DNA from 4 places in the Rhizobium sp. 9140 genome. Region 1 is predicted to be linked to each of the others. Evidence: predicted binding sites of a transcription regulator. Region 1 holds the regulator's gene; each other region holds the start of a gene.
The links. The regulator PhoB, encoded in region 1, activates phosphate uptake and scavenging genes when phosphate is short. The targets are predictions, from matches to a motif close to TGTCATNNANCTGTCAT.
Positions count from the first base shown of each region.

Region 2: GA0004734_RS02870 (DUF1045 domain-containing protein) is a predicted target of PhoB. The motif match lies at 2,077-2,093, and genes of this name have one in related genera.
Region 3: GA0004734_RS02390 (DUF2794 domain-containing protein) is a predicted target of PhoB. The motif match lies at 2,584-2,600, and genes of this name have one in related genera.
Region 4: phnF (phosphonate metabolism transcriptional regulator PhnF) is a predicted target of PhoB. The motif match lies at 2,200-2,216, and genes of this name have one in related genera.

Region 1 covers NZ_FJUR01000001.1:1,212,035-1,217,278, forward strand. Annotated here, with positions in the region: gene pstB (phosphate ABC transporter ATP-binding protein PstB) at 1-724, shown strand, start outside; gene phoU (phosphate signaling complex protein PhoU) at 780-1,490, shown strand; gene phoB (phosphate regulon transcriptional regulator PhoB) at 1,679-2,362, shown strand; gene GA0004734_RS05645 (GcrA family cell cycle regulator) at 2,521-3,093, opposite strand; gene GA0004734_RS05650 (aspartate aminotransferase family protein) at 3,531-4,730, shown strand; gene argF (ornithine carbamoyltransferase) at 4,827-5,244, shown strand, end outside.
Region 2 covers NZ_FJUR01000001.1:624,304-629,547, reverse strand. Annotated here, with positions in the region: gene phnN (phosphonate metabolism protein/1,5-bisphosphokinase (PRPP-forming) PhnN) at 1-78, opposite strand, end outside; gene GA0004734_RS02875 (alpha-D-ribose 1-methylphosphonate 5-triphosphate diphosphatase) at 75-1,217, opposite strand; gene GA0004734_RS02870 (DUF1045 domain-containing protein) at 1,218-1,925, opposite strand; gene GA0004734_RS02865 (gluconokinase) at 2,297-2,791, opposite strand; gene fba (class II fructose-bisphosphate aldolase) at 2,893-3,939, opposite strand; gene GA0004734_RS02855 (DMT family transporter) at 4,119-5,039, opposite strand.
Region 3 covers NZ_FJUR01000001.1:513,136-518,379, forward strand. Annotated here, with positions in the region: gene acnA (aconitate hydratase AcnA) at 1-1,185, shown strand, start outside; gene GA0004734_RS02385 (DUF1223 domain-containing protein) at 1,378-2,187, shown strand; gene GA0004734_RS02390 (DUF2794 domain-containing protein) at 2,621-3,016, shown strand; gene GA0004734_RS02395 (GNAT family N-acetyltransferase) at 3,063-3,620, opposite strand; gene GA0004734_RS02400 (Bax inhibitor-1/YccA family protein) at 3,758-4,495, opposite strand; gene GA0004734_RS02405 (ABC transporter permease) at 4,657-5,244, opposite strand, start outside.
Region 4 covers NZ_FJUR01000001.1:965,713-970,956, forward strand. Annotated here, with positions in the region: gene GA0004734_RS04430 (carbon-phosphorus lyase complex subunit PhnI) at 1-1,083, opposite strand, end outside; gene phnH (phosphonate C-P lyase system protein PhnH) at 1,087-1,677, opposite strand; gene phnG (phosphonate C-P lyase system protein PhnG) at 1,674-2,135, opposite strand; gene phnF (phosphonate metabolism transcriptional regulator PhnF) at 2,249-2,983, shown strand; gene GA0004734_RS04450 (DeoR/GlpR family DNA-binding transcription regulator) at 2,993-3,838, opposite strand; gene GA0004734_RS04455 (D-ribose ABC transporter substrate-binding protein) at 3,990-4,937, opposite strand; gene GA0004734_RS04460 (ABC transporter permease) at 5,070-5,244, opposite strand, start outside.

The DNA.
Region 1 (5,244 bases):
CTACTACGGCGAAAAGCGCGCGCTGTTCGACGTGAACCTCAACATCCGCGAAAACACGGTCACGGCGCTGATCGGCCCCTCGGGCTGCGGCAAGTCAACCTTCCTGCGGACGCTCAACCGCATGAACGACACGATCGACCACTGCAAGGTCACGGGCAAGATCACGCTCGACGGCGGTGATATCTACGATCCCTCGATCGACGTCGTCGAACTGCGCGCCCGCGTCGGCATGGTTTTCCAGAAGCCGAACCCGTTTCCGAAGTCCATCTATGAAAACGTGACCTACGGGCCGAAGATCCACGGTCTCGCCCGCACCAAGGCCGAACTCGACGCCATCGTCGAGCAGAGCTTGCAGAAGGCCGGTCTGTGGAACGAGGTCAAGGACCGCCTGCACGAGTCGGGCACCGGCCTTTCCGGTGGCCAGCAGCAGCGTCTCTGCATCGCGCGCGCCGTTGCCGTCAGCCCCGAAGTCATCCTCATGGACGAGCCCTGTTCGGCGCTCGACCCGATCGCCACCGCCAAGGTCGAGGAACTGATCCACGAGCTGCGCGCCAACTACACGATCGTGATCGTCACGCACTCCATGCAGCAGGCAGCCCGCGTCTCGCAGCGCACCGCCATGTTCCACCTCGGCAATCTTGTCGAGGAGAACGACACCGACAAGATGTTCACCAATCCGGATGACCAGCGCACCCAGGATTACATCATGGGCCGCTTCGGCTGATCGGTCGCCCGACCGACAGCCTTGTGCCCGTGACCGAACTCCAAGGACAGGATCCATGGCAACCCATATCGCATCCGTCTATGACGAAGACCTGAAATATCTGAGCCGCCGTATCTCCGAGATGGGTGGCCTTGCCGAGCAGATGGTGGCCGAATCCGTTCGCGCCCTCGTCAATGCCGATCTGGGTCTTGCCCAGAAGGTCATCTCCGACGACGTCGTGCTTGACGACGCCGAGCGCCAGATCGGCGAGAAGGCGATCGTGACGATTGCCAAGCGCCAGCCGATGGCGGCCGACCTGCGCGAAATCATGGGGTCGATCCGCATTGCGGCCGATCTGGAGCGCGTGGGCGATCTCGGCAAAAATACGGCCAAGCGCGTCATCGCCGTCTCCAGCGCCAGCCTGCCGCGGCAGCTGTCCCGCGGCATCGAGCATCTGGCCGAGTTGACGCTGATGCAGCTGAAGGAAGTGCTGGATGTCTACGCATCCCGCTCGGCCGAGAAGGCAAAGGCCATTCGCGAGCGTGATAGCGAGATCGACGCGATCTACACCTCGTTGTTCCGCGAGCTTCTAACCTACATGATGGAAGACCCGCGCAACATCACGCCCTGCACGCATCTCCTGTTCTGCGCCAAGAACATCGAGCGCATCGGCGACCACGCGACCAACATCGCCGAGACGATCTACTACATGACGACCGGTGCGCAGCCGCTGGGCGAACGTCCGAAGGACGACTCGTCGAACACCGTCGGCGCACTCGCCACCTGAGCGAGCGGCGCGGGAGCCGAAATGCTCCTGCGCCGTTGCTTCCGGTCTCGATGCCGGCGGACGTTCGGCTGAAGGATATGCAGCCATCCGGTGGCCTCTGCGCCGCGCATGAACTGTCAACGATGATCGCCGCCCTCGGGTTCTGGCGAAAGCCTTGTCGCGTGACAAGGAGACTACGGAGTCCAGAAATGCAGCCGAAAATTGCCGTTGTCGAAGATGAAGAAGCGCTGAGCGTCCTCCTGCGTTACAATCTTGAGGCCGAAGGCTTCGATGTCGACACCATCAACCGGGGCGACGAGGCAGAGGTGCGGCTGCAGGAGCGGCTGCCCGATCTTCTGATCCTCGACTGGATGCTGCCCGGCGTTTCCGGCATCGAGCTCTGCCGTCGCCTGCGCCAGCGCAGCGAAACGGAGCGCCTGCCGATCATCATGCTGACGGCGCGGGGCGAAGAGAGCGAGCGGGTTCGCGGCCTTGCCACTGGCGCCGACGACTATGTCGTGAAGCCATTTTCGACGCCCGAGCTGATCGCGCGCGTGAAGGCCATGCTGCGCCGTGCGCGTCCCGAAGTCCTGTCCTCGCTTCTGAAATGCGGCGATATCGAGCTGGACCGCGAAACCCACCGCGTTCACCGCAAAACCCGCGAAGTCCGCCTCGGGCCGACGGAGTTTCGCCTGCTCGAATTCTTCATGGCCTCGCCCGGTCGCGTCTTCTCCCGCTCGCAGCTTCTCGACGGCGTCTGGGGTCATGACATCTATGTGGACGAACGCACCGTCGACGTCCATGTCGGCCGCCTGCGCAAGGCCCTCAATTTCTCCAACATGCAAGACGTCATCCGCACGGTCCGCGGCGCAGGCTACTCGCTGGAAAGCTGATGATATGACGCTTTGCTCCCGAAGCATAACGTCTTCGAGGGCTGCATCGCTGTCGATTGCCCAGGTCCGGTGCAGACGAAGCATCCTTCATCATCCATAACGCAAAAGGCCTTCTTCACAGAACGAAGAAGGCCTTTTCGTTGTGGTCTACCAGGCGTTTATCGCGCGCGGCGACGTTCTGCCGAGGGCTGGTAGGCCAGCTTGGCGTGGAATGTGCAGTAGGGCGAGGTATCCGGAGAGTCGTTGCCGCAGAAGTGGAATTCGTCCTTCATGGGATCGCCGATCGGCCACTTGCAGGTGCGGTCGGTAAGCTGTGTCAGAACGAGCTTGCGCGACATCGGTACGACGACATTGCTGCCCGTTGCGCCGCTCGTCCCGCTGCCGGTCACCGTCAGTGCGGTTTCCGGTGCGAAGGCGCCTTCGGAATCCGCGTTCACGTTCATCGTGTTGACCGGGCGTGCCATGGGACGCAGCGGTGCTGCGCGCGGGGCGGCGTTGGCGACGACGGCTTCCGGCGCTGCCGGGCGTGCGGCAACGACCGGACGCTTCGGGCGGTTTGCGCTCGGGGCGGCACCACCGGCTTTCGCACGACCGGGAAGCGACAGGCGATGAACCTTGCCGATAACGGCGTTACGGCTGACACCGCCGAGCTGTGCCGCGATCTGGCTCGCGCTCAACCCCTCGGCCCAGAGCTTCTTCAGTCTCTCAACCCGCTCGTCAGTCCAATTCATGGTCGTCTCCGTTCCAGGCCGTTCATGAAGGACGAATCCCTCACCGCGCCCCGGATGGCTCCGAAGCTGCAACGCCTTGACTCTTTTGGTGACTAGGTCCGCCGCATGCGTCTAGCAATTATTTGCTAACCTAGAGACGGGGTGACTCCCTGACAAGAGTCCGGGGAATCGACCCGAATCGATTTTTGGGTTTTCCCCAACTTGCTGTCACCGCGTGATATATTTGCAAGGCCTTTTCTCCAGAAAGCATCGCGCCCGAAAAACGCGCGACAAGGCCGTAATTCCGGGACTTTTGTTGACAGCAGCACCTGAAATACCGATAGTGCGCTCGCCGCCGTCAGGGCGGTATTTTTCATTCCGGGCCGGCACTGCCGGTCTCTGCAAAACAGATCGAACCTTCCCGCAGACCGCGCGGACAGGACGAGGAGATTGGCACGATGGCCGAGGCAACCCCACTTTACGAGACCTACATGCGCGCGCCGCTGCGCTTCGAGCGCGGCGAGGGTGTCTGGCTGGTGGCGGAAGATGGCGCGCGCTATCTCGATTTCGCTGCCGGCGTCGCGGTCAATTCACTTGGCCACGCCCATCCGCATCTGGTGGCGGCGCTGAAGGATCAGGCCGAAAAGGTCTGGCATCTGTCGAACCTCTACGAGATTCCCGGCCAGGAAAAGCTTGCCAAGCGCCTGACCGACAACACGTTTGCCGACAAGGTCTTCTTCACCAACTCGGGCGCGGAAGCGCTGGAATGCGCCATCAAGACCGCGCGCCGCTATCAGTTCGCCAAGGGCCGGACGGAGCGTTTCCACGTCATCACCTTCGAAGGCGCGTTCCACGGCCGCACGCTTGCGACGATCGCAGCCGGCGGGCAGGCAAAGTATCTCGAAGGCTTCGGTCCCAAGGCGCCCGGCTTCGTGCAGGTTCCCTTCGGCGATCTCGATGCCGTCAAGGAGGCGATCACCGAGGAAACGGCTGCGATCCTGATCGAGCCGATCCAGGGCGAGGGCGGCATACGCCCGGCGCCCAAGGCTTTCCTGCAGGCGCTGCGCGACCTCTGTGACGAATACGGGCTGATGCTGATTTTCGACGAAGTCCAGTGCGGCGTCGGTCGTACCGGCAAGCTCTTCGCCTATGAATGGTCCGGTATTACACCGGATATTCTGGCGGCGGCCAAGGGTATCGGCGGCGGCTTTCCGCTTGGCGCCTGCCTTGCGACGGAAGAGGCCGCCTCCGGCATGGTTGCCGGCACGCATGGCTCCACATATGGCGGCAACCCGCTCGCCATGGCCGTCGGCAATGCCGTGCTTGACGTGGTTCTGGGCGACGGCTTTCTGGAACACGTGCGCGATGTTGCGCTCGTCTTCCGCCAGGGCCTGGCGTCGCTTGCCGACCGCTTCCCAGATGTGATCGAGGAAATCCGCGGCGAAGGCCTTATGCTCGGCATCAAGGCGGTGGTTCCCTCGGCAGATCTGCTGAAAGCGATCCGGGCGGAAAAGATGCTGGCGGTGCCTGCTGGCGAAAACGTCATTCGCCTGCTTCCGCCGCTGATCACCACAGCAGAGGAAGCCCGCGAGGGTCTTGCTCGCATCGAGCGCGCCAGCGAGACGCTGACGGCCGTGAAGCAACGCGCGACCGCTTAAGGTCGCGCCCCTACTGACAACCAGAATCACCGACACCCCAGGCCCTGACAGGGGGCTGAAAGCCCTAACGGGACAAGGACAGGACACCGCATTTCCATGGCTGATACCCGGCACTTCCTCGATCTCTCCGCCATGTCGGCAGAGAATCTGCGCTCCATCATCGATGATGCGCGGGTGCGAAAGGCAGCCACCAAGGCCGGTACAGCCGAGAAGCCGCTGGCCGGCAAGATGCTGGCTATGATTTTCGAAAAGCCCTCGACACGGACCCGCGTGTCCTTCGATGTCGGCATGCGGCAGCTCGGCGGCGAGACGCTGTTCCTGTCGGGCACGGAAATGCAGCTCGGTCGCGCCGAGACCATCGGCGACACCGCCAAGGTTCTTTCGCGTTATGTCGATGCCATCATGATCCGCACCACGGATCACAGCCGTCTTCTGGAGCTTGCCGAACACGCCACCGTGCCCGTCATCAACGCGCTGACGGATACAACGCATCCCTGCCAGATCATGGCCGACA
Region 2 (5,244 bases), 590 kb from region 1:
GCTGTCCTTGCCGGCACCGCTCGGGCCGACGACGACGATCATGGCGCCGGTGCCGCCGGTCGGGTGATCCGGGGTCATGCGACGCGCCGTCCGTTGCGCCAGACGGAACGGACGATCGGCACGCCGCTCGGCCGTTCGACGCGCATGAGATCTGCCCGCCGCCCGACCGCGATTCGTCCCCGATCCTCCAGTCCGACGGTGCGGGCCGGGTTGTCGCTGACGAGCGCGATCGCTTTTTCCAGGCCGAAGCCCTCGATCGCATCGGCGAGCAGGAAGGGGGCGTGGATGAGGCTGAAGGGGACGTAGTCTGAGGAGAGCACATCGAGCACGCCGCGCTCGGCGAGATCGCGGGCGGCGATGTTGCCGGAATGCGAGCCGCCGCGCACGACGTTCGGCGCGCCCATCAGCACGCTGAGACCGGCTTTGTGGGAAAGATCGGCTGCTTCCAGACTGGTCGGGAATTCCGCCAGCTTGACGCCGAGGTCTATCGATTCCGTCACGTGCGCCGCCGTCGCATCGTCGTGGCTGGCGATCGGGATGCCACGGGCCGCGCAGATGTTGGCAATCGCGATCCGGTGGCGGGCTGAGTTTCGCTCCGACAGTGCCAGCTGCTTCTCGACATAAATCGCGAAGGCCTCGTCCGAAAGGCCGCGTTTGATCTTGTAGTAGAGAATGTACTGATCCATCGTCTGGAACTGGCGCTGGCCCGGTGCGTGGTCCATGAGAGAAACGAGGCCGACCTTCGGATCGTCGCCGAAAGCATCGAACTGGTCGAGCACGTTATCGGTCGAAACCTCGCAGCGCAGGTGGATGCGGTGATCTGCACGCAGGCGGTTTTCCCGCTCGGCCTCCGCCAGCGCATCGGCCATGGCGCGCATTTCGCCGGTAGCAAAGCCGTCGTCGCCTTCCGCCGAGCCCATGCGCAGACAATCGAACACCGTGGTGATGCCGGAGGTGACGATCTGCGCATCATGCGCCTGGATCGCCGCCATTTTCATCCAGCGCAGGCCCGGTCGGGGCGAATAATGGGTTTCCAGATGGTCGGTGTGCAGCTCGATGAGGCCGGGAATGAGGAAGTCGCCCTCGAAGTCCTCGCCGCTATGCACGGTGCCGGTCGAGATATCAGCAATCTCTCCGTCGCGAACGAGCACGGAGCCCTTTACGATGTCATCCGGCAGGACAATGCTGGCATTGGTGAAGATCTGCTCGACGGCCATTCATCTGTCTCCTTCGATCGCGGCATCGCCCAGCGGCATCAGCGAGTGGACGGTAAAGGGGCTGCCGCGCTTCGGCTCGATGAAGAGCGCAAGCGCGGTAACGGACAATGGCTTTCCCAGGAAACCGGCGAAGGCTTCTTCGAGTGCTGCCCGCACGGCAGGGCAACGCTCTTCGGCAACCGGGCCGGTCAGTGTCATGTGAAAGCGGAATTCGTCGAAAACGTAAGGGTAACCCCAGTTCTCGAGATTCTGTCGCTCGGCCGGGGGCAGCGTTTCGGGCTTCCGCCGGGCGATATCTTCCGCCGACAGGGCGGCCCGGAACGGCTCGAACCGGCGCACGGTCTCGGCGGCGAAGCTCGCAAGCGCATCCGAAGGCGCGCCGGGAACGAGCGCGAAGAAGGGGCCGAGTTGACCGAGCGTCAGGGACGGGATCTCGAAGGGCTCGCATTCGGCCGAAAACTCGTCGAGGGCTGCAAGGAGTTCGGCTTCCGTGCGGCCGGGGGCGAGCGCGAAGGGGGCCTTCAGCGTGGCGTGGAAGCCGTAGCGCCGGGGCTCTGCCGTCAGCATGCCGAGCTCTTCCGTCGTGAAGCCGGGAACCTCGGGTGTCGGCACCCGGCCATCGAGAAAGGCATCGCGCGACAGCCAGGCTGCGGCGGCCAGCGTCAGGGCGTCATCTTTCGGCGGGGTGAAGTAAAGGGCGTAGCGCATCGCATCCTCGATCATGGCCTGCTTCCGGTCTTTGCGCAGTCGGCAAAGCCCTGGCGGTCGTTCCTATTCCCACCGCCCGAGCACCAGGTGACGCGTGTCGAAGCGGGTTCGGGTCTGTGCCGTCGTTTTGCGGCACGCGTGTCATTCTCATGTGACGACGTCATGACATCGCGGGTGGTTCCCGCCTTCCCTCTTTTTGTCAGCGTTTTTCTGTCCCCGCGTACCTTGGAGAATCACCGGAGCATTCATACCGAACGTCCTTAAAGCGCTTCTGCCGCCGGAGTCACGGGGCAGAAGCGCTTCAGCACAAGCCGGGGGCAGGTGCGTCAAAAATGGCGCAGATCGGGTGCCGGAGTTCCAGCAGACGGCGCTCACGCCGTCTGGAGATCGGCGAGGCCTTCCAGGGCGGCGGCAATGACGGCGTCGAGCGGCCGGTCGATATCGACGGTGACGACGAGGTCTTCGCCCGTCGGCGTTTCCAGCGTCCTGAACTGGCTGTCGAGAAGGGAGGTGGGCATGAAATGGCCGGTGCGATGGCCCATGCGGGATTCGAGGACGGCTCGCGTTCCTGTGAGGTAGACGAAGGCGAGCCTGCCGCCCGCCGCTTTGCGCAGATGGTCGCGGTAGACCTTCTTCAGCGCGGAGCAGGACACGACGACCGCATGGCCTGCGTCAGATCCCTCGTGGAGGGCCTTGCCGACGGCGTCGAGCCACGGCCAGCGGTCCTCATCGGTCAGCGGCGTGCCCGCCGACATCTTGGCGATGTTTTCCGGCGGGTGCAGGGCGTCGCCCTCAATGAAGTCGGTTGCGAAAGCCGCGGCGATGGCCTCGCCGACGGAGCTTTTGCCGCAGCCGCTAACCCCCATGACCACAACGGGAGCGGGAAGATGCGCCGTTGCGGCTTCAGGCTGGGATGTGCGGGGGACGGAAGGCCCCCCGTTTTTTCTATCGATGTCCGGCACGTGGATCAGCCCATCTTCGCGTAGGTGGCCGCCATATCGGCCATGCGCTTGATGCGGATCGACGGTGCCTTGCCGGCCGTGCGGAAGGCCTCGAAACGCTCCAGGCAGACGTCGGTCATCAGCGCCGTCGCGGGCTTCAGGTAGCTGCGCGGATCGAAATTCTCCGGCTTTTCTTTGAAGCACTTGCGGATCGTCCCGGTCATCGCGAGACGCAGGTCGGTGTCGATATTGACCTTGCGCACGCCGAAGGGAATGCCGCGCTGGATTTCCGATACCGGCACGCCCCAGGTCTGGGTCATTTCCCCGCCATAGGCCGTGAAGAGATCCTGCAGGTCCTGCGGTACCGTGGAGGAGCCGTGCATGACGAGGTGGGTGTTGGGAAGGGCCTTGTGGATCCTCTCGATCGTCTCGATCGACAGGATGTCGCCATCCGGCGCGCGGGTGAACTTGTAGGCGCCATGGCTGGTACCGATGGCGACGGCCAGCGCATCGACGCCGGTCTTGCTGACGAAGTCGAGCGCCTGTTCCGGGTCGGTCAGCAGTTCCTCGCGGGTCAGCTTGCCTTCGAAGCCGTGGCCGTCTTCCTTTTCGCCCGCGCCGGTTTCCAGATTGCCGAGGCAGCCGAGTTCGCCTTCGACGGAAACGCCGGCCGCGTGCGCGATCTTCACGACTTCGGCTGTGACCGCGACGTTGTATTCATAGCTTGCCACCGTCTTGCCGTCGGCCAGCAGAGAGCCGTCCATCATGACGGAGGTGAAGCCATTGGTGATGGCCGAGATACAGGTGGAAGGCTGGTCGCCGTGATCGAGATGAAGGCAGATCGGAATGTGCGGATACTCCTCGGCGGCGCCGAGGATGAGGTGCCGCAGGAAGCCGTCGCCGGCATAGGCCCGCGCACCGCGGCTGGCCTGAAGGATAACGGGGCTGTCGGTCTTGTCCGCCGCCCGCATGACCGCCTGCACATATTCCAGGTTGTTCACGTTGAAGGCCGGCACCGCATAGTCGTTTTCGGCCGCATGATCCAGCAATTGCCGAAGGCTGATCAGTCCCATACACACTCTCCCATTGTGCCGGCCGCTCTGGTTGCGGCGGCTCTTTTCCCATGCTCCGGGCGGGGCTTCACACGGAACGTCCCAAGTGACGTCGTGGTGCCCTCGCAGCGACTACCGCCGGATCTCTATCTGGTTGACCAGCATAAGGATCGCAACTGTTTTGGCAACGGAGAAGGCCGCTATTCGTCGGCCGGATGAAATTCCTTTAGCGTCTGCTCACGGAAAAAGATGAAGAGGCCTGAGGCAACAATGAGGGCTGCACCGATGATGACTGTCGGGCGTGGCGTATCTCCGAAGAAGATCCAGCCGAAGACCACCGCCCAGAAAAGCAGCGTGTATTGCAAGGGAACGACGGTCGCGGCATCCGCAAGCTTCAGAGAGCGGCTGACGAGAACGTGGGCGAGCATGGCGACGACGCCGAGAAGGGCCGGAAGCAGGATCGTCGCGGGATCGAGCGGCTTCCAGCTGCCGGGGACGACGGCGACGCCGATGAGCGAGAAGACCAGCGAGCCGACGAACTGCCAGACGACCAGCGTCGTATCCGGCGTGGTGCGCAGCGTGCGGCCGAGCATGATGGCAAAGGCAAAGCAGGCGCTGCCGAAGAGCGCGACCAGTGCGGGCATCGACAGGCTTTCGCGCGATGGATCGAGCGCGATGAGCACGCCGGCAAAGCCGATGAGGATCGCGGTCCAGCGCCGCCAGCCGACCTTTTCGCCGAGCAGGAAGGGCGACAGCGCCGCGACATAGATGGGGGCCGCAAGCCAGTAGATCATCGCATCGGCGAGTGGCATGTAGCCGACGGCGAAGTAGAAGGCGGTCGCGTCGATGGCAAACAGCAGCGCGCGCAGGGCCTGCAGCCCGGGACGCTCGACCCGAACCACCGTCATAATGCCGCGGCGGAGAACGAGCGGCAGCAGCACGAGAAGCGCGGCAATGCTGCGGATCGCCATCAATTGCAGGACCGGATAGGTCTCGACCAGCCATTTCCCCATTGTGTCGTTCAGCGAAAACATCAGCATGCCCAGAAGCATGAAGACGATGCCCAGGCTGGCTGAACCTTTCTGGAGGGCGGACGGTTTCGCAGGGGCGGTGGACGGCATGGCAGAGCGCTCAGCGGCATGATCGGGAATGGGGCCGATGCGGGCTCGATCGGGCGCTGCAAGAGGCTCTGTCTGTTGCCATAAAAGGTGCGAGCGATCCAGTGCCGCTTGGCGATGGCTTCATGATAAAAGGAAATGAGTTTCCTCGCTGTGCGGGTGACATCTTGACGCGGCAGGTGGGATGGCTAATTAGTTCAGCAATCCC
Region 3 (5,244 bases), 700 kb from region 1:
TGCACGACCTGCATCGGCAACTCCGGCCCGCTGCCGGCGCCGATCTCCAAGACGATCAACGACAAAGGCCTGATCACGGCTGGCGTCCTCTCCGGCAACCGCAACTTCGAAGGCCGCATCTCGCCGGACGTCCAGGCGAACTACCTCGCCTCGCCGCCGCTGGTCGTTGCCTATGCGCTTGCCGGCACGGTCCAGAAGGACCTCACGACCGAGCCGCTCGGCATCGGTTCGGATGGTCAGCCTGTGTTCCTCAAGGACATCTGGCCGACCTCGCACGAGATCCAGGAATTCATCCTGAAATACGTCACGCGCGAGCTTTACGAGAGCAAGTATGCGGACGTGTTCAAGGGCGACGTCAACTGGCAGGCCGTTCAGGTACCCGCCGGCCAGACCTATGCCTGGGATGATGATTCGACCTATGTGCAGAACCCGCCCTACTTCGTGGGCATGGGCAAGTCGGGCTCCGGCATCTCCGACATCAAGGGCGCCCGCGTCCTCGGCCTGTTCGGCGACAAGATCACGACCGACCACATCTCGCCGGCCGGCTCGATCAAGGCGGCATCGCCTGCCGGTGCCTACCTCACGGGTCACGGCGTCGGCGTTGCCGACTTCAATCAGTACGGAACGCGTCGCGGTAACCACGAAGTGATGATGCGCGGCACCTTCGCCAACATCCGTATCCGCAACCACATGCTCGGCCCGAACGGCAAGGAAGGCGGCTACACCTTCCACTATCCGTCGAAGGAAGAGATGTCGATCTACGACGCGGCCATGCAGTACAAGGAAGAGGGCGTTCCGCTCGTCATCTTCGCCGGTGGCGAATACGGCAACGGTTCCTCGCGCGACTGGGCGGCCAAGGGTACCAACCTGCTGGGCGTCAAGGCCGTGATCGCCGAAAGCTTCGAGCGTATCCACCGGTCCAACCTCGTCGGCATGGGCGTCGTGCCTTTCGTCTTCGAGGCCGGCACGACATGGGCTTCGCTCAACCTCAAGGGCGACGAGATCGTCACCATCGAGGGCCTGACGAACGTTCAGCCGCGTGAAAAGCGCACCGCGGTCATCACCTATGCCGACGGCACGGTGAAGGAGGTTCCGCTGATCTGCCGCATCGATACGCTGGATGAAGTCACCTACATGAACAATGGCGGCATCCTGCAGACGGTTCTGCGCGACCTCGCCGCCTGAGGCGCAAAGATCTGAACATTGCGAAGGCCGGAACCGCGTTCCGGCCTTTTGCATGTCCGGCGCGCAGAGACGGTCATCGCCAGAATTTCACTCCAACGTGACTTTGTGTTGAGGACGCTGCGGCGTATGAAAGAGCGGTTTCCGGCTGCCGCAATCCTGCCCGAATTGGAATCTGCCCGAAGTGGACCCTGCATGCCCGCCTTCAAGACCTCTCGTTTGAGCCTGATCGGCAGCCTCTTCGTGCTGGCAGCCTTCCCGGCTGCAGCGCAAGAAGCGGTACGGGAAGCGGCGCCGCAGACGATCGTGGCGAAGACCGCGGACAGCGGGCTGGAGGTCACGCAGCCGAAGGGCGTCGTGGAACTCTTCACCAGCCAAGGCTGCGCCTCCTGCCCCCCGGCCGACGCCGCGCTGAAGCACCTGATCGACGACGGCTCCATCGTCGCCCTCTCCTATCACGTGGATTACTGGAATTACCTCGGCTGGGCAGACACGCTCGCCTCGAAGGAGAACACCGCCCGTCAATATGCCTATGCCAAGATGTTTGGCCGCAACGGCGTCTACACGCCACAGGCCGTGCTGAACGGTCGGGATCAGGTGAACGGCGCCAATCTCTCGGGCATCAAGGGACGGCTGATCGCCCTCAGCGGCGCAGACGCTGGCATGAAGGTTCCGATTTCGGCCGAGCGCAAGGACGACGAGATCGATATCACGATTGGAGAAGGGAACGGCAAAGCCAACGTCGTTATCGTCTACTTCAATCGCCAGAAGGTGGTGGACGTGGAAAAGGGTGAGAACAGCGGCAAGAAGATGTCCTACTGGCACGCCGTGCGCGACATTCAGACGATCGGCATGTGGGACGGGAAGTCCGCCCGCTTCGTGCTGCCCGCCTCCGTGCTCGATCAGGAGAAGGACAGTGGCTGTGCGATCCTGCTGCAGCAGATGAAGGACGCGGAAACCCCCGGCGCCATCGTCGGGGCGGCAACGCTGATGGCAGCGCAATAGGCTTGCCGCGAGACACAGGAAAATTGCCCGGTCCGGCATATCGAGGGCTGGGGGCTGAGGGTTTCGATATCACCGGACCGGGTGGTCTAAGCGGCAAAGGCCGGAGGCCGATCCCGATCAGGACCATCTGTGCGCCCGCGTGACCGGAGGTCGGGCATGGCAAGCTGCACAGAAACCCCGAGCCGGCGAAACAAGAAACGCTGGTCGACCGGCCGGGCAGCGCGCGGTACTTCGGAGAACCGAAGCAGCGGCGACGCGGCAGAGTTAAGCCTCGAATTCAGGCACCGGTTTGACCGCAATGCGGCAGTGCAAAAAAAGCCATTGCTTCAGGAGTTGTGAGCGGCTGCGTCTCAACATTTCCGTTCAAGCTTGATTTTCAGCGGCACTCAGGCACACTGTTACCGTCCTGTCATAACAAAAGGCCGGAATGTGCATGACCGATCAGACGGATTTGCAAGATCGCCAAACCCCCAAGGCATCTGAAAGCGTGGTCGTCGATCTCAGCGACTATCGACATGCCAAAGACCCTCTTCCCGTGACCTTCCACCGCCGAGAGCTCGACCAGATCCTGTGGGTCTATGGCCGCATGGTGGGAGAAGGCGAGTGGCGCGACTACGCGCTCGACCATATGCGCGACAAGGCGGTCTTCTCCGTCTTCAAACGCTCGGGCGAACAGCCGCTTTACCGTGTGGAGAAGGTGCCGAAGCTTGCCGCGAAACAGGGCGCCTATGCCGTGGTCAACACGCACGGCATGATTCTGAAGCGCGGGCATGAGCTCACGCAGGTGCTGAAGGTCTTCGACAAGCTGCTGAAGGTCGTGAAGAGCTGACGATGCGGGCGAAGCTGCAAGAGAGGATTGCCCGCAAGGCGCGCGGTCAGGCTCCGTAAAGCGTATCCGGATAGACGCCATCGGCCGGCAGGCTATCGACACCTTCGCCCAAGGCCAGTTGCATGAATGTGGTATCGAGCCAGCGGCCGAACTTGAACCCGCTTCCCTTCATCGTCCCGCAATCCACAAATCCTGTCGACCGGTGGACGGCGATGGAGGCGGGATGCGCGCCGCCGATGACGGCCACCATCTGGCGGAAACCGAGATCCGCGCAGCGCGCGATCAACTCCTTCAGAAGCGCCGTGCCGACGCCGCGCCCGCGTGCTTCGGGCGCGAGATAGATCGAATCCTCGACGAGAAACCGGTAGGCGCTGCGCATGCGAAAGGCCGAGGCATAGGCATAGCCAACCACGATCCCGTCCGCGTCTTCTGCGACGATATAGGGATAGCTGTTTTCGGTGATGGTGGAAAAGCGCGTCGTCATTTCCGCCTGGTCGGGAACGGCGATCTCGTAGGTGGCAACGCCGTTGCGCACGGACTCGCTGTAGATGTCCGTAATGGCAGGAATATCGGCGAGGGAGGCATCACGCAAAGTGAAGGACATGGCAGAACCTCAAAAGACATCGGTTTCCCCCGGTTCCTTCCATATTCCCCCCGTCCGATCAAGACGGTAGCGCCCGCGCACGAAAAAAGGCGGCCAAGCCGCCTTTTCCATTGATCAAGTCGAGACCTGTTCTGTGCTTAGTTGCGGTTTCCGAGGAAGCGCAGCATGAAGAGGAACAGGTTGACGAAGTCGAGATAGAGCGTCAGCGCACCCATGATCGCCTTGCGACCGGCTGCCTCGAAACCATCGCCCTCGAAGTACATTTCTTTGATGCGCTGCGTATCGTAGGCGGTAAGGCCTGCGAAGATCAGCACACCGATGACCGAGATTGCGAACTGCAAAGCCGACGACGCAAAGAAGATGTTGACGATCGAGGCGATGATCAGGCCGAACAGACCCATCATCAGGAACGAACCCATGGCCGACAGGCTGCGCTTCGTCGTGTAGCCGTAGAGCGACAGCGCACCGAAGGAGGCCGCGGTCACGAAGAACGTGCGCACGATGCTCTGACCCGTGTAGATCAGCATGATCGACGAGAGCGACAGGCCCATCAGCGCGGCATAGAGCCAGAACGTGGTCTGAGCAGCCGAGACGCTCATAGAATTGATCCGGAAGCTCAGGAACAGCACCATGCCGAACGGAGCCAGCATGATCAGGTACTTCAGCGGGCTGACATAGATCGCCTGGCCGAACGCGGTCAGCTGCCCATCGGCAAATGCGAACTGGAAAGCCAGGAAAGCGGCGACGCCGGTGATGGCGACGCCGAGCGCCATGAGATTGTAGACCCGCAGCATGTAAGCGCGCAGGCCCTGGTCGACAGCAGCGTCAGCGCGCGCGCCGGCGGTCTGCATGCGAAAGTTTCTGGGATCGGACATTCTTATCCTCATATCAGCTCGAAGTGACGGACAGGTCTCGAGAGAACTCGGACCGGGCACCGCTGCGGAGCTTCAGCAAGCCTGAGGACAATATGATGCGGAACCGCCCTATTCTCAAGGGCGGCTCTGTCGCATGACGCAAATGTAATGCGGGACGCGCTTCAGAGATCGCGAAGAACAGGCGCCGCCTTCTGCCCAAGCACGCGCCAAGTACCCGCAAGTCCAATGCCGACCGTCATGATCAGGGCGATGGCAATGGTCAGGAACGCCACGTCAGGCAGGAAGGACGAGGGCAGCGTCATGATGCGGGCCACCACAAACCATGCCGCCACACCGCCCGCCAGAAGTGCGAAAATCGCGGTCGAGAGGCCGAGGATCGTATATTCGTAGCAGAAGGCCCGGATCAGCGTCGCGCGGGTCGCACCCAGCGTCTTCAGCACCACCGCATCATGGATACGCGCGCGGTTGCCGGCGGCCAGCGCGCCGGAAAGCACGAGAACCGAGGCGACGAGCGCGACGCCGGCCGCAGCCCGGATCGCTGTTGCCAGCTGCCCCAGCAGGCCGTTGACGATGTCGAGCGCATCCTTAACCCGTACGCTGGTGATGGTCGGATAGGTGTTGGTGATCTGGCGCAGCGCCGCCGCCTCCTGCTCCGGCGTGGCCGAGGGATCGATGACGGTTGCAAGCCAGGCATGCGGCGCGCCGGCAAAGGTGTTGGGGGAAAACACCATGACGAAATTGATCGACAG
Region 4 (5,244 bases), 250 kb from region 1:
GTCCGTCCCGGCGGTCTTTTCCGCCGCATGTTCCTGCCGCAGCATGCGCAGCAGGTCGAGTTCGGCCTGGAAATCCACATAATGCGGCAGTTTCAGATGCTCGACGAAGCCGGTGGCCTCGACATTGTCGCAGTGCGAGAGGACGAACTCCTCGTCCTGCGCCGGTGCCGCCCTGTTTTCATCAAACTCGTCCGCACGCAGCGCGCGATCGACAAGGCTCATCGACATGGCCTTGCGTTCCGACTGGCCGAAGACGAGGCCATAGCCGCGCGTAAAGCGCGGACCGTCCTCGCCGCCGCCCTTGAACTGCGACACCATCTGGCACTCGGTGACCCGGATCGCGCCGATATTGATGGCAAAGCCGAGTTCCGGCAGGTCGATTTCCAGATCGACGAGGCCAATGCGCACTTCACCGACGAAGGGGTGCGTGCGGCCGTAGCCGCGTTGGGTCGAATAGCCGAGCGACAGAAGGAAACCTTCGTCACCGCGCGCAAGTGCCTGAAGCCGGAGGTCGCGGCCGGCGGGAAAGCCGGTCGGGTCGCGGGTGAGGTCGCCGGGCTCGGCATCGGAGGCGATATCCGGCTCGATCAGGCCTTCGGCGTTGAGGATATCCGTCACGCGCGGGTAGGCGGCATCCTCCGTCACGTCACGCCGCGCGCCGGGCGCGACGGGATGGTCGCCGGCCATATCGGGATCGATCAGGCGGTGGGTATAATCGAAGGTCGGCCCCAGCAGCTGTCCGCCGGGAATATCCTTGTAAGTGGCCGAGACGCGCCGCTCGATCCGCATGGCCGCCGTCTCCACCGGCCGGGTTGCGCCGAAACGCGGCAGCGTCGTGCGATAGGCGCGGATGAGGAAGATCGCCTCGATCATGTCGCCGCGCGACTGTCGCACGGCCATGGCTGCAAGCTCGGGATCGTAGAGCGATCCCTCGGCCATGACACGGTCCACAGCCAGCGAAAGCTGGCCCGCGATCTGTTCGAGCGAGAGAGCAGGAACGGAGCGATCTCCCCGACGACGGTCGGCCAGAAGTTTGTGCGCCTTCTCGATGGCGGCTTCACCGCCTTTGACGGCTACATACATGGCTCAGGCCTCCTGAATGCGTGTGGTGCGGGGCAAAGCCAGAGCCTCGCCGCCCGAAACGAGGACGAGGTCAAAGCCGAGCGGAAAGCCGGCACGGTTGGCGGCCATCACGTCGAGAAAGCCGGCGCCCAGGCCCTGCGGCGCGATGTCGGTCGTGGTCTCGATGCCAGGTCCGCGAAGGGTGAGGCGCTGCCCGCCGCGAAGCTCCGCAACCGGCAGGAGCAGTGTGGCCGAACGATCCGGATATTCCGCCGTGCCTACGGCAAATCGGCGCCAGCCGGCACAGTCGCTGTCATCCGAAAGGAGGACGAAACGGGCCGACAACGCGTCAGCGGTTGCCGCAGCACCCGTGTGAAAGCCGGTCCAGGCCTTCACGTCCGGCATGTCCGTCTCGAAGAAAACGGGCGTGTCCGCATCGGCGAGCGCCAGCAGGATCGCGCCGGCCGCAGGGGATATCGGTGCCGGCGGCACGGCAAGGCCGGAGAGATCCGCGACGGTGCCCGGTCGCGCGAAGGCATCCATCAGGGCGCGAAAGGCGCGCTGCGATCCGAAGACGGGTTCGGCGAAGCCGCCGTCGACAAAGGCGAGGCTCATCGGTCTTCTCCCCGGACCAGCGTGAAGAAATCGACGCGCGTCGCTTCCGTTTCTTCCGCGCGCTGCTTGCGCGCCTCGGCATCGAGCGCCAGCGCCGGCGTGACGACATCCGTTTCGATCACGGCCTGCCATGCGTCGAGCTGCCCGAGCGCATCCAGATGTGCGACCATGCGGGCCTTTTCGATGTCGCGGCCGAGAATGATCGAATGGCCGACCTCGCCGCTGTCGAGCTTTACGGTCGCTCGCGTCACGCTCGTCTCGCCAAGGTTGAACGGAGCGCCGCCGCCGCCGATCCGCCCGCGCACCATCACGGCGCCGATCTCGGGGCCGCGCACTGGAATGGCCTGCGGTGCCGCTTTGGCAATCGCGCCGTAGCGTTCGCCGAGAAGATCGGCCGGCATGGACGCCATGGCGTCGAGGGCGCGCTTGCGGCCCGATATCTGATGTTCTCTGGTCATTTCGGATCCTATTTGTCTATTTGTGTAGACAACTAATCTTGATCCGATTTATAACCCGGGAATCGTGACGCCGCTATGACACTACGGCGCGATACGAAGAGAAGGAGCTGACATTGGACGGGCAGGATGACGGTATTTCCCGCTGGCGGCGCGTTGCCGACGGTATTCGCGCATCGATCATGGACGCTGTGGTGACCGACCGCCTGCCGCCGGAAACTGAGCTCGCAGCCGACTACGGCGTCAACCGACACACGGTGCGCCGCGCCATTGCGGTTCTCGCGGCAGAGGGGATCGTCCGGGCCGAGCGGGGGCGCGGCACCTTCGTCAATCCGGTCGAGCCGCGCATCTCCTATCCGATCGGCACGCGGGCGCGGTTCTCCGAGAACATGATGCGCCAGTCGCTGGAGCCTTCGGGCCGGCTTGTCGGATCGCAGAAGGTATCGGCCGACATGGCCATGGCGCGGCTGCTCGGTTTAGCGCTCGGAGCCCCGCTTCACCGGCTGGATCATATGGCCGTGGTGGATGGCGTGCCTCTGTCCCGCTCCACCTCGCATTTCCCGGCTGAACGGTTCCCCGGCATTATCGCCGCCTATGCGCAGGAAGGCTCGATCACCCAGGCGCTTGGCCGTTGTGGACTTGCCGATTATCGAAGGCGCGAGACGCGGCTGACGGCGGAACGCGTTTCGCCGGGCGATGCCGATGCGCTCTCCTGTGCCGGCGATGCCATCGTGCTGGTGACTAATGCGGTGGATGTGGATCTCGACGGCCGGCCGTTGCAGGCGATCCGCACCCGCTTCCTCGCCGACCGCATGGAGCTCGTCTTCGTCAATCCGGAAAGTGCTGCGTGAGCGGACGTCCTATCGGCCTGCCTTCGGCCGATCCACTGGCGCGACCATCAGGTTGATGCCCTTGGAGCGCATGCGCTCCAGATGCTCCGGGGCAATGTTGTCGTCCACGATGACGAGGTCGAATTCGGTCAGCGCAGCGAAGGAATAGAGCGCCCGGCGCTCGAATTTCGTGTGGTCGGCCAGAAGGATGCGCATGGCGGCGCTGTCGAACATCGCCCGCTTGGTCTCCACCATTTCCGGCGACTGGTGAAAAGCAACGTCGTCCAGAATGGCCGACATCGACATGAACACGGTATCGGCCCTGAGCTTCTCGATCTCGCGGATCGTCATGCGCCCCATGAAGGCGTTGCACCAATTGTAGAACTGCCCGCCGAGCCCGAGCAGCGTCACGTCCGGCACGGCCTTCAGGTCGTTCATCAGATTGAGCGAATTGGTGATGACCGTCAGCGGCACCTTTTCGGGCAGGTGATGCGCCATTTGCAGCACGGTGGTGCTGTCGTCGAAGAAGATCGCCTGTCCCGGCTCGATGAAGGTCATGGCCGCCTGCGCGATGGCGGCTTTCTCCCGCGCCTGACGGCTGGAGCGGTAGACGTCGCTGGATTCGATAAGGCTCGTCGGCGCGGCCGTCACGATGCCGCGCGTCTTGCGAAAGAGGCCGCGGCTGACGAGCTCGTCGACATCCCGGTGCGCGGTCATCAGGCTGATGCCGAAACGGTCGGTCAGGTCTTCGATCCGCATCGAGCCCTCGGCCATCACGGCCTCGGCGATCAGCTGGCGGCGCACGATCTGGCGGGCCTGGCGACTGTCGCTGGGAAGCTCGGACATGAACTGACCGACGGTTGTCCTGTTCGTCATCCCTTAGCCCCTCTGTTCGCTCTGTATGCGTCCTAGCGCATAAAACCTCTAACGGGAAACCCGTTCGCAAGGATGCGACCGCCGGGCGTGACAAGGGGCGCGTCAGGAGAAAGAGGGCGCCGCAAGCGGCACCCTCTCTGGTGTCGAATGCTTACTTGTCGAGCACGAAGGGTGCCGAGTACTTGTCGACATTGTCCTTGGTGATCAGCAGGCAATCGAACAGCTGCTTTTCGGACTTGGCGCCCGTGGCACCCGTCTTGATGAAGCTGTCGGCCTGCTTCACGGCTTCTTCCGAGAAGACGGCGACCGGCTGAAGCACGGTGTACTGCAATTCGCCGGCCTTGATGGCGGCGACTGCATCCGGCGAACCGTCGAAGCCGCCGACCTTGACGTTGGCGATCTTGCCGGCTTCCTTCAGCGCTGCGATGGCGCCGAGCGCCATTTCGTCATTGCCCGAGATCACGCCGTTGATATCCGGATTGGCCTGCAACATGGACTGCATCTTGTCGTGGCCCTTGGTGCGGTCCCAGTCGGCCACTTCGGAAGCCGCCTTTTCGAGGTCCGGATACTGCGTCAGCACGGTCTCGTAGCCATTGGAGCGGGTCGCGGCATTGTTGTCTGAGGGTGCGCCGAAAAGCTCGACATACTTGCCCTTGTCGCCGACGGCTTCCACCCACTGCGTGGCGCCGAGGGCTGCACCCTGCGCGTTGTTGGACACGAGCTGCGCCTTGGCAAGGCCTTCCTGGTTGATCTCGGCATTGACGAGAATGACCGGGATGCCGGCGGCAACGGCTTTCTTGACAGCGCCGACGGAGCCGTCGGCGTTGGCCGGATCGAGGATGATCGCGACCGACTTGTTGGTGATGGCGGTGTCGATCAGGTTGCTTTCGGTGTTGGTGTCGCCCTTGTGCGCGCCGACGGTCGCGGTGTAGCCGAGCTTTTCGGCGGCGGCCTTCGCCACATTGCCTTCGGTCAGCCAGTAGGGGTTCGACGGGTCGTTGACGATCACCGTCATCAGGCCCTCGGCATAGGCGGTGCTGGCAAACATCGTTGCGGCAGCGGCGGCTGCCATCAGCAGGCGGCTTGCTTTTTTCATCATGGTCTCTCTCCCGGTTGAAATGCGGTTCGGTTGTGCCGGTCACCCGGCGGTGCTTGTCCGTGGCCGGACCCCTGCCTCTCCTTGAGAAGGCAGAAAGCCGGTGATGCGGAGAAGGTCGTGTGTCGGTCGCCTTTACTTCGGGCGGCGGCCGTACTGGATGCTGTTGAGCAGAACGGCGAGCACGATGACAGCGCCGGTAAAGACGGTCTGCCAGTAGGAGGACACGCCGATGATGACGAGGCCGTCCGACAGGAAGCCGATGACGAAGGCGCCGAGCATGGTGCCGCCGATCGTGCCGCGTCCGCCG